One region of the Photobacterium sp. 53610 genome, then DNA from elsewhere that is predicted to be linked to it. Evidence: predicted binding sites of a transcription regulator. Region 1 holds the regulator's gene; each other region holds the start of a gene.
What was found. Region 1 encodes CRP, which controls carbon source genes, mostly activating them, when cyclic AMP is high. Its sites were predicted from a motif close to TGTGANNNNNNTCACA; they were not measured.

Region 1 (3,284 bases):
ACATTGCCCTGCGTACGTTCAATCTGCCGGGTGTGAGCCTGGATGTGCTGGCTGCACCATTCATTGCGATTGGTTACAAGCCGTGCGGAACGTATCACTTCGAGCAGAAGAAACTGTATGCGGAGCACTTTGAGCATCCGAACCCGGCTGCACCAAAAGTCTTCATCAGTGAACTGCTGGTCGGACAGTGCTCGGCGGAGCTGCAAAATACCGTGCGTGAGCTGGTGAAGCAGATTCCTGAAGGCGCAATGAAGGATGGTGCTTTCCTGTACGGCGGCCGTTTATGGGATCTCGATTACGCGACCTATGAGAAGCTGGCCGAGGAAAGTGAGTACGCGGGTTGGGTTGCTGCCCATGGCTATGGTGCGAACCATTTCACCGTCAGCGTAAATCAGCTGGAGCAGTTTGCGGAAGTTGCAGAGGTGAACAGCCTGCTGCGCCACAACGGCTTCACCATCAATGAATCGGGTGGTGAAGTGAAAGGTAGTCCGGAAGTGCTGCTGGAGCAGTCATCAACGATGGCTGATCGGGTGGAAGTCCGCTTTACCGATGGTATCCGTTCAATTCCAGGCGGTTTCTATGAGTTTGCCAAGCGGTATCTGCAGGAGAACGGGGAACTCTACCCGGGCTTTGTGGCTGCGTCGGCTGACAAGATCTTTGAAAGTACGAATATGTAAGACAGGTATCTTTGCTCTGTCATTAAACAGCGGCCTCTGGGCCGCTGTTTTTTTATCTGGGGTGTCTGAATGCCATATCTCGTGCTGTGAGAGGGCTTGTCAGTGCTGTTGATCCAGCGGTTGCATCCAGTCATCCGATTCACTTGGGGGGCTGGTCAGACACAGGTAGGCTTCCTGCTCCAGAAGCTGCCGGGGAGACTGAAAACCTGTCATTTCAACCGAGGCAGAGAGGAAACGTCCTCTGGTTACGACAGGGCGCGGGGGAAGCTGATTGTGCTGGGCATTTGGGGCAAAACGTTCGATATCCATATCTGCACATCCACATAGTACTGATACGCCAAATGTAGCAACAGAGGGATGGAAGGCAACTGAAAAAATGTGAAGTGTCCTGAGAAAACAGCTGTAATCACAGGGTATGCCCGGCAGAAATAAAAAAAGCCGCGTTTGCGGCTTTTTATTGTACTCACATTGGCTGCATCACCGGAGAGTGATCAGCGTGTTCCGTACACAACGATGGTTTTACCGTGGGCAGAAATCAGGTTCTGCTCTTCCAGCATCTTCAGAATGCGGCCAACGGTTTCACGGGAACAGCCAACAATCTGGCCGATTTCCTGACGGGTAATTTTGATCTGCATGCCGTCCGGGTGAGTCATGGCATCCGGTTGTTTTGCCAGATTCAGCAGGGTCTGGGCAATACGGCCAGTCACGTCCAGGAATGCCAGATCACCGACTTTCTGGCTGGTGACTTGCAGACGGCGTGCCATCTGTGCGGACAGACGCATCAGGATATCCGGATTAACCTGGATCAGCTGACGGAATTTCTTAAAGGAAATCTCAGCCACTTCACATGGTGTTTTCGCACGAACCCAGGCAGTACGCTCCTGGCCTTCTTCAAACAGGCCCAGTTCACCAATGAAGTCGCCCTGGTTGAGGTAAGACAGGATCATTTCCTTACCTTCTTCATCCTTGATCAGAACGGCGACGGAACCTTTGACAATGTAGTAGAGGGTCTCTGCTTTCTCGCCAGCATGGATCAGTGTACTCTTCGACGGGTACTTATGAATGTGGCAGTGAGAAAGGAACCACTCCAAAGTTGGATCTGTTTGCGGTTTACCTGGAACCATATTACTAACTTCCTCTGCAGTGTGTTGCCCAACAACGTCATTCCTTGCATTGGGGTTGGGTAGAACAATACTATTGTTTGCCAACTAGCATATTCAGTCAACGGCTGGGCTGCAAGCGCATGTGAACATTCAGACCAAGAGTTTAACTTTTTTCGTCATGCATTGCTTGATATTGCGCGGGGATAAATGAACATTTTGGACACTTTACTGTGCACATGATCACACCGTTGTGACTTAGTGATAAAATCCGGGTTTTTGTAGTAAGGAGTAACGCATGCAATCACGTGTGAAATGGGTCGAAGATTTGACTTTTATCGGCCAGTCTAACTCGGGCCACAGTGTGGTCATGGACGGGAACGGCGGCAGTAAAGCGCCCAGCCCGATGGAACTGGTCCTGATGGCTGCCGGAGGCTGCAGCTCGGTGGACGTGGTCGATGCGCTGAAAAGTGCCGGTCAGGTGATCACCGCCTGTGAGGCACAGATTGATTCCGTGCGCCGCGAACAGGCACCGCGTTATTTCACCTCGGCCAATCTGCATTTTGTCGTCACCGGTCATCATCTCGATGACGCTCAGGTTGCCAAAGCTGTCAGCGATTCACTGGAAAAGTACTGCTCCGTGTGCCTGATGCTGGGCAAAGGCGTGACCCTGACTCATTCTTACCAGATTGTCGCGGCATAAGCCGTTGTCATCTGGGTTAATCAGGTAAGTTGTATGATTATTCCCTGGCAAGATATCGATGCTGAAACGCTGACCAACCTGATTGAACACTTTGTCCTGCGCGAGGGCACCGACTACGGTGAGCAAGAGCTGAGCCTGGCGCAGAAAGTGGACAAGGTACGCCAGCAATTGGCGGCGGGAGAGGCCGTGATTATGTATTCCGAATTGCACGAAACGGTGGATATCAAACTACGTCGCTCGCTTCGCACAGAATAAAGCTGCCATACTCAGAGGTGACAGCAGAAAACGGAAGCTGGCGCCGACGGATGCGGTCGGATGCTTGACTGCATCCATTTGCCCTGTTAATAACTGATTCCGTTTGGATAAACGACAAGGTATGTCATGTCTGCAAAACACCCAATCATTGCAGTAACAGGTTCCTCCGGAGCAGGAACGTCCACCACTTCGGAAGCTTTCCGCAAGATGTTTAATATGCTGAATATCCATGCGGCATGGCTGGAAGGGGACAGTTTTCACCGTTTTACCCGTCCGGAAATGGATGTGGAGATCCGCAAAGCCAAGGAGCAGGGGCGCCACATCAGCTATTTTGGCCCGCAGGCCAATGACTTTGCACTGCTGGAAAACTTTTTCCGTCAGTACGGCGAAGACGGCAGCGGAAAATACCGCCGTTATCTGCACACGTTTGATGAAGCCGTGCCCTATAACCAGATGCCGGGCACTTTTACGCCCTGGCAGGATCTGCCGGAAAATACCGATCTGCTGTTTTACGAAGGCCTGCACGGTGGCGTCGTGGATGGCGATGTC
Region 2 (3,284 bases), on a different contig from region 1:
CAACCAGCAGAGCTGCCAGAAACGCTAATTTTTTCATCGCCAATCTTCTTTTCGTTGTATGACTTACAAAATCAAATAAGTCTCTTGCCAGAAATTAACCCAGACGTGACTCTAACTCATCTGATTAATCACAATACAAAAAAGCCGCCTAAACGGCGGCTTTTGCAATATCTGTGCGGTAAGAACCGTTCTTAGAACAGAACTTCCATACCAGCGACATAACCCAGGTCGTATTCAGTGTTGTCACCGTCAGCCCAACCCAGCTCAGCATACAGTTTTACGTTGCTGTGCAGCTGGTGAGTTACGTTTGCATAAACGTTGTCAGTCGCTTCGCCACCATCAATATCGCTCAGGTTGTAACCCAGAGCGAAAGTGTTCTTACCCATAGTGTAAGAACCCGCCAGTGAAATAAAATCGACATCCAGAGTCGTTACACCTGCAGAGTTCTCAACTTCTCCATGGCCGTATGAAGCAGCAAGAGAGATAGCCTGAATAACGTACTCAGCTTCTAAGTTATAACCGGTAATGTCTTCACCAGGAGCATTAACGTCTTCTGACGTGTAGTAATAACCACGAACGTCAAGACCGGCAAAACGTGCACCCAGACGTGCGTCAGTGATGCCGCCGTTGTCGTCTGCATTGATGTCGTGAGAAGCGCCAGCGTAGAACATACCATTGTCGTAAACATACTTCACAACTTCGCTGCCACGAGTAGCATCAAAGCCCAGAGCTTGAGTACCCAGCTCGTAGTCTTTACTGATACCTGCATCATCAGAGATCAGGTATTGACGACCAAACGTCAGCGTACCAAAGTCTTTACCTTGGAAACCAACGTACAGCTCATCATTGAAGAAATCTCCAGGCTTACCATTGTTATCTGAGTTATGCAGATCCAGGTTAAAACCTGCAACCACATTCAGGTTGTTGTTGACTGGAATAGTGGTATTCAGCGAGATGTCACCATCATCCAGACGAATGGTAGGGTCTTCATCACCATTTTTTGGTACGATGTCTTGGAACAGCTGAACTTCCGCAGAACCTGACAAGTCGACAATAACGCCGTCTTTGTCAAGCAGGTTGATAGAAGCGTTTGCTGAGCCTGCAGCTACTAGTACAGATAGTGCAATAAGCGTTTTTTTCATGATATCCACTGCCTTTTCTTATGGATGGAATTCCTATTTCCAGAATCCCTATTGCTTTTCTTATTTCCCTTCCCGGCAGGTCACACAAAGCTCAATAAATCAGAGCAAAACTGACCATGCCAAGATGGCGTAACTTGCGGAACTCATCCTGACAGAGAATGAATCGCGATGTCAAATTCTCACACTGTAACAACAAATTTCTTATACTCCATTTATTTTCAATAACTTAAGATCATTAAAGGGCAAAAAATTAACAAAGAATCAAGTATCTCCCACTATTTGCATGTTTCTTAATAGCAATAAAAAACAGCATTTTAATCCCACAAAACCCAGAACCAACAACACAATTCAGAATAAAAAGCCATTAAAAACCACAAATGACAGTCAAATCAATCAATTCACCTGTAACACACCCTTGGTTAAACTGGGGTTCAATCTTATTTCGTGAGGGAAATCTCATTTCATATCAAAAATCCCCTACAAACAACCGGGCATCCCTACAGCAGAGCTTCATGTTATAATGCCCGCCCCTGCCAACATTAAGTTTCAGTCATGTTACACAACCAGATCAAAACTGATATTAAACAGTGCTATGCCAACCTGAGTGCACAATTGGATCACTTTATTCCCCGTCGTGCACAGAATTATCTGGTCGCTGAAATTGCCAAAACACTGGCAGGTGAGTATCACGCCAAAAACAGAATGCTGGTTGCTGAAGCCGGAACCGGCATCGGGAAATCTCTGTCTTATTTGCTTGGATGTATTCCTTATGCACTCTTTAACAATAAGAAGGTACTCATCGCCACAGCAACAGTCGCGCTTCAGGAGCAATTGATTCATAAGGATCTGCCGCTCTTTGCGCAAATTTTTCCCAAAGAATTTAGTTTTATCCTGGCCAAGGGACGTCAACGGTACTGCTGCAGCCACAAGCTGGAAGCCAGTTGTTCAGGACAAGATGACGGTCAGCTGGCGCTATGGCAGGAAAAACCCAAAAAATCAGACCTCAGCCTGCTGAAACGAATGCTGACAGCCTGGCAGCAAAATAAATGGGATGGTGACCGGGACAGCTGGCCAACGGTCATTCCTGACCGTGTCTGGCAGCAAATTGTGTCCGATAAACACAGTTGCCATTCAGGCATGGCCAAACACCGCCACTGTCCTTTTGCAAAGGCGCGGGAGCACCTGGATAAAGCCGATGTTGTGATCGCCAACCATGCGTTATTGATGGCTGATCTGGAGCTGGGTGGCGGCATCATTCTGCCAGAACCCGAGCAGACGATTTATGCCATCGATGAGGCACACAATCTGCCGCAGGTCGCCAGAGACTTTTCTGCTGCTGCCGCCAGCCTGAAGGGTGCCAGCAACTGGCTTGAAAAACTCAATCAGTCGGTCAGTAAACTGGCGGAACTCGCCGACCGGCAAAAGTCCGGACGCTTCCAGACCACGTTGCAAGAGTCGATCCAGCACCTTGTTCCCACACTGAGACAACTGTCCGGCCAGGTCGACCCAGCTGTTTTCAGCAAAGATGGCAGTTACCGTTTTCCCCATGGAGAGCTGCCTGCATGGCTGGCAGAAGAAGCTCAGGGATGCCGGGATGCCAGCAAGAAAGCGCGGCAGTCACTGGCGAAAATTCACGAGATGATCACCGAACGCCTCAAAGATGACGATGTACCGGCACGATCTGCTGAACCGGCACTCTCCGAATCAGGCTTTTACCTGCAACGTCTGGAAAATCTGGAAAAAGTCTGGACCCTGATGGCCCAGCCGGACAAAGATAAAGGCGCCCCTTTAGCCCGCTGGCTTGAAAAAAGCCCGGAACAGGAAGGTGATTATATTGTGCAGGTTTCGCCCCTGGAGATTGGCTACCGGTTAGATCAGTTGCTCTGGAGCCGTGCCGCGGGCGCAATTCTGGTGTCAGCAACCCTGCGTGCGCTCAACCAGTTCAGTTACTTCTGCCGCCAGGCCGGAATTCAGGAAAATGAGGGCGCACGCTTTCTGGCTCTGGCTTCGCCGTTCGATTATCAGAACAACGGACGCTTAGTCATTCCGCAAATGAAGTATGAACCTCAGGCGGATCAGTTCACGGATTTACTGATTGAAACCCTTCCGGAATATCTGGAAGGCGAAACCGCCAGCCTGGTG
Region 3 (3,284 bases), on a different contig from region 1:
TGATCCGCGAGAAATTACAACAGCTGGAACAGCAGCTGAAAGATGCCGGTTACGGCGACCGGCTGACTCCGGCCATCATGCGTGACTACCTCAATGACAAGCTGGGTGGCGAACGGATCAGTCAGCGCTTTCTGGCCGGACAGATCAACTTCTGTACCCTGATGCCGATGCGTTCTATTCCGTTTCAGGTGGTCTGTCTGCTGGGAATGAACGACGGCGTCTACCCGCGTACCATTGCGCCGGAAGGTTTTGATCTCATGGTCGGCCGCCAGCGCGCCGGTGATCGCTCCCGCCGTGACGACGACAGATACCTGTTCCTTGAGGCTATGCTCTCGGCCCAGCAGCAGCTCTATATCAGTTATGTCGGCCGGTCGATTCAGGACAACAGCGAGCAAATGCCGTCAGTGCTGCTGAGTGAATTGCTGGAATATTGTCAGCAGGGATTCTGTCTGACCGGGGATGAAAGTCTGCCGCCAGACGATTCAGCCGCCCGGCTGCTTCAGCAATTGGTCCGCCACCACCCGCTGACGCCTTTCAGTCCGCAGGCATTTCTGGGAGCAACGCCGAGCTATGCAGCGGAGTGGCTTTCTGCGGCCCGCCGGGAACCGGTGATTCAGGACGAATTCCTGGACCAGCCGCTGGCTCCGGTCGCACTGGAGGCGCTGTCGGAATCGAACGGTACGTATGCGGTGATGGAGCTGGCGGAGCTACAGCGTTTCTGGCGTCTGCCGGCACAGTATTTTTTCAATCGTCGGCTGAAGGTGTACTTCAATGCAGCCGAAGGCGCTATGGCGGATGATGAGCCGTTTGCGCTGGATGGTTTACAGAGTTACCGGCTGCGCGAAAATCTGCTGATGACCCTGCTGGAAGCAAAAGAGCAGTCGAAAGATCAGTCCGAGGCCCTGGCGCAGTTTCAGGCCCGGCAGCAGGCTGCGGGCAGTCTGCCGATTGGAGCATTCGGAGAACTGACGCTGGCGCAGGAAACACAGCAGATCCTGCCGCTGGCTGAGCAGATCTCAGCCTTGCTGGCCACCCGGACGGAAGACCCGGAAATCGACCTGCCGCTTGAAACTGCTGTCGGTGGCATTCGCTTACAGGGATGGTTACGTCACCGCACCGCAGAAGGTCTGGTGCATTTCCGGCCGGGTAAGATCCGGGCTCAGGATATGCTTCAGGCCTGGATGGAACATCTGGCACTGGCCGCTCAGGAAACTCAGGCTGCGACTCATCTGCTGGGCATTGATACCCATCTCCGGCTGAAACCGGTTGATGCAGAGTATGCCCGAGATCAACTGACCGCGTTGATCGACGGTTATCTGGCCGGGCAGTCGGATCCGCTGCCTTATTTCCCGCGCACGGTCTTGTCGGGGCTGGAAGCGCTTCAGGATAAAAGCGGCAACTGGCTGACGGATGAGGACACTCTGTTGAAAGCGCAGACCAAAATGGCTGCGGTTTTTCAGGACAGCTATTTGCTCCGCGGAGAAGGCAGCAATGTCTACATCGCCCGTGTCTGGCCGCAATGGCAGGATGATCTGGCGGCGGATGTCATGGCTTGGGGAGAGCGTGTGCTCAAGCCTGTGTTAATGCACCTGGAAGCGGTTGATTGAAGCTGGTGAGCGAGGTGGCCGCCGGCAAAATCATTATGAGTGTAGGGTGTTCACCGGTCGGCCACAAGGTCCAGAGGTAGACCAAATTTCGTGGCTGCGATACTACAGAAAGCCAGTGGTTGAAAATGTGAAACACCTCCCATAGTGATAGAAACATCAGAATGAAATAGGGTAAAAAGTGTTGAACCCGTGAGTGATCACAAAAGCACATGTAAAAAAGAAAGTTTTCCATTTTTTATGCTGCCTGAAACAGAATTCTGGTGTCACGGAGTTTGGGTGCCGTGTCAGCATGCGGGCAAATAATTTTTCAAAGACCAGGTTGATGAGATGACAGCGACCACAGCAACGGATAAACCAGCAATCATGCCACAGCCGCTGGAGGCAATGACGTTTCCCCTGCATGGGACCCGGCTGATTGAAGCTTCGGCGGGCACGGGAAAAACCTTCACCATTGCCAGCCTGTATCTGCGTCTGCTGTTAGGACATGGTGAAGCGGGCGCGGCATTTCCGCATCCGCTGACCGTGGATCAGATTCTGGTGGTGACCTTTACTGAAGCGGCAACAGCTGAGCTGAGAGACAGGATCCGCCGACGGATTCACGATGCCCGGATCGCTTTCAGCCGCGGCTCCAGCGAGGATCCGATTCTGGCGGGGCTGTTGTCGGATCTGCCGGATCATGCCCGATCGGCCACCTTACTCTTGCAGGCCGAGAGACAGATGGATGAAGCTGCGATTTTCACCATCCACGGTTTTTGTCAGCGTATGCTGACCCAGAATGCCTTTGAATCCGGTAGCTTGTTCACCAATGAATTCATTACGGAAGAAAGTCAGCTCAGGGCACAGGTCGCAGCCGATTACTGGCGCCGTTATTTCTATCCGCTGTCCCGTGAACTGGCGAATGAAATTCGTCGGTGCTGGCCCGCCCCGGAAACACTGCTGCAAGCGATCAATCCCTTTTTGTCCGGTGCACCGGTCGTGCTGAAAGCGCCGCCGTTATCCGGCGATCTGGCGCAGTTACACCAGCAGAATCTGGAACGGATAGAAGTCGTCAAGCAGGGCTGGTGTGCGCATGTGGCTGATTTTTTTGCGTTGATCAGCGATTCCGGGGTGAATAAGCGCAGTTATACCAAAACCAGTCTGCCAAAGGCGCTGGAAGAAGTCGGCCAATGGGCTGCGCAGCCGACCACAGATTACAGTCTGCCCAAGGCCCTGGAAAAATTTGATCAGGCAGTGCTGGCAGAGAAAACGGCCAAGGGCACCGTGCCGGAGCATCCGGTTTTTGTTGCGATTCAGGATTTGCTGGCGAACCCGCCCAGTGTACGGGAGCCGATTCTGGCGCACGCGATCCGGGCATGCCGGGAACTACTGACTGAGACAAAACAGCGCAAAGGCTGGCTGTCTTTTGATGATTTGCTGACGCAACTGGCAGCCGCGCTGCAAACGGATCGCGACAGCGGGAATGGTGCTCTTGCAGCCCGGATCCGTCATTTGTATCCGGTGGCAATGATTGATGAGTTTCAGGACACGGATCCGCTCCAGTATCAGATTTTCAGTACGGTTTATCTGCCGGAAGAGTCTGCCGAGGGAGAATCATCGGCAGCCGTGTCCGGACTCTTTATGATCGGCGATCCTAAGCAGGCGATTTATGCTTTCCGGGGCGCGGATATTTTCACCTAT

Region 2: dinG (ATP-dependent DNA helicase DinG) is a predicted target of CRP. The motif match lies at 1,586-1,601, and genes of this name have one in related genera.
Region 3: recB (exodeoxyribonuclease V subunit beta) is a predicted target of CRP. The motif match lies at 1,796-1,811, and genes of this name have one in related genera.

Annotation. Positions count from the first base shown of each region.
Region 1 covers NZ_JAXOFS010000008.1:17,292-20,575, reverse strand. Annotated here, with positions in the region: gene SPK40_RS17275 (DUF1338 domain-containing protein) at 1-677, shown strand, start outside; gene SPK40_RS17270 (hypothetical protein) at 777-986, opposite strand; gene crp (cAMP-activated global transcriptional regulator CRP) at 1,169-1,801, opposite strand; gene SPK40_RS17260 (OsmC family protein) at 2,076-2,480, shown strand; gene SPK40_RS17255 (YheU family protein) at 2,514-2,735, shown strand; gene SPK40_RS17250 (phosphoribulokinase) at 2,862-3,284, shown strand, end outside.
Region 2 covers NZ_JAXOFS010000004.1:93,203-96,486, forward strand. Annotated here, with positions in the region: gene SPK40_RS12555 (YccT family protein) at 1-37, opposite strand, end outside; gene SPK40_RS12560 (porin) at 192-1,142, opposite strand; gene dinG (ATP-dependent DNA helicase DinG) at 1,695-3,284, shown strand, end outside.
Region 3 covers NZ_JAXOFS010000015.1:71,768-75,051, reverse strand. Annotated here, with positions in the region: gene recC (exodeoxyribonuclease V subunit gamma) at 1-1,607, shown strand, start outside; gene recB (exodeoxyribonuclease V subunit beta) at 1,935-3,284, shown strand, end outside.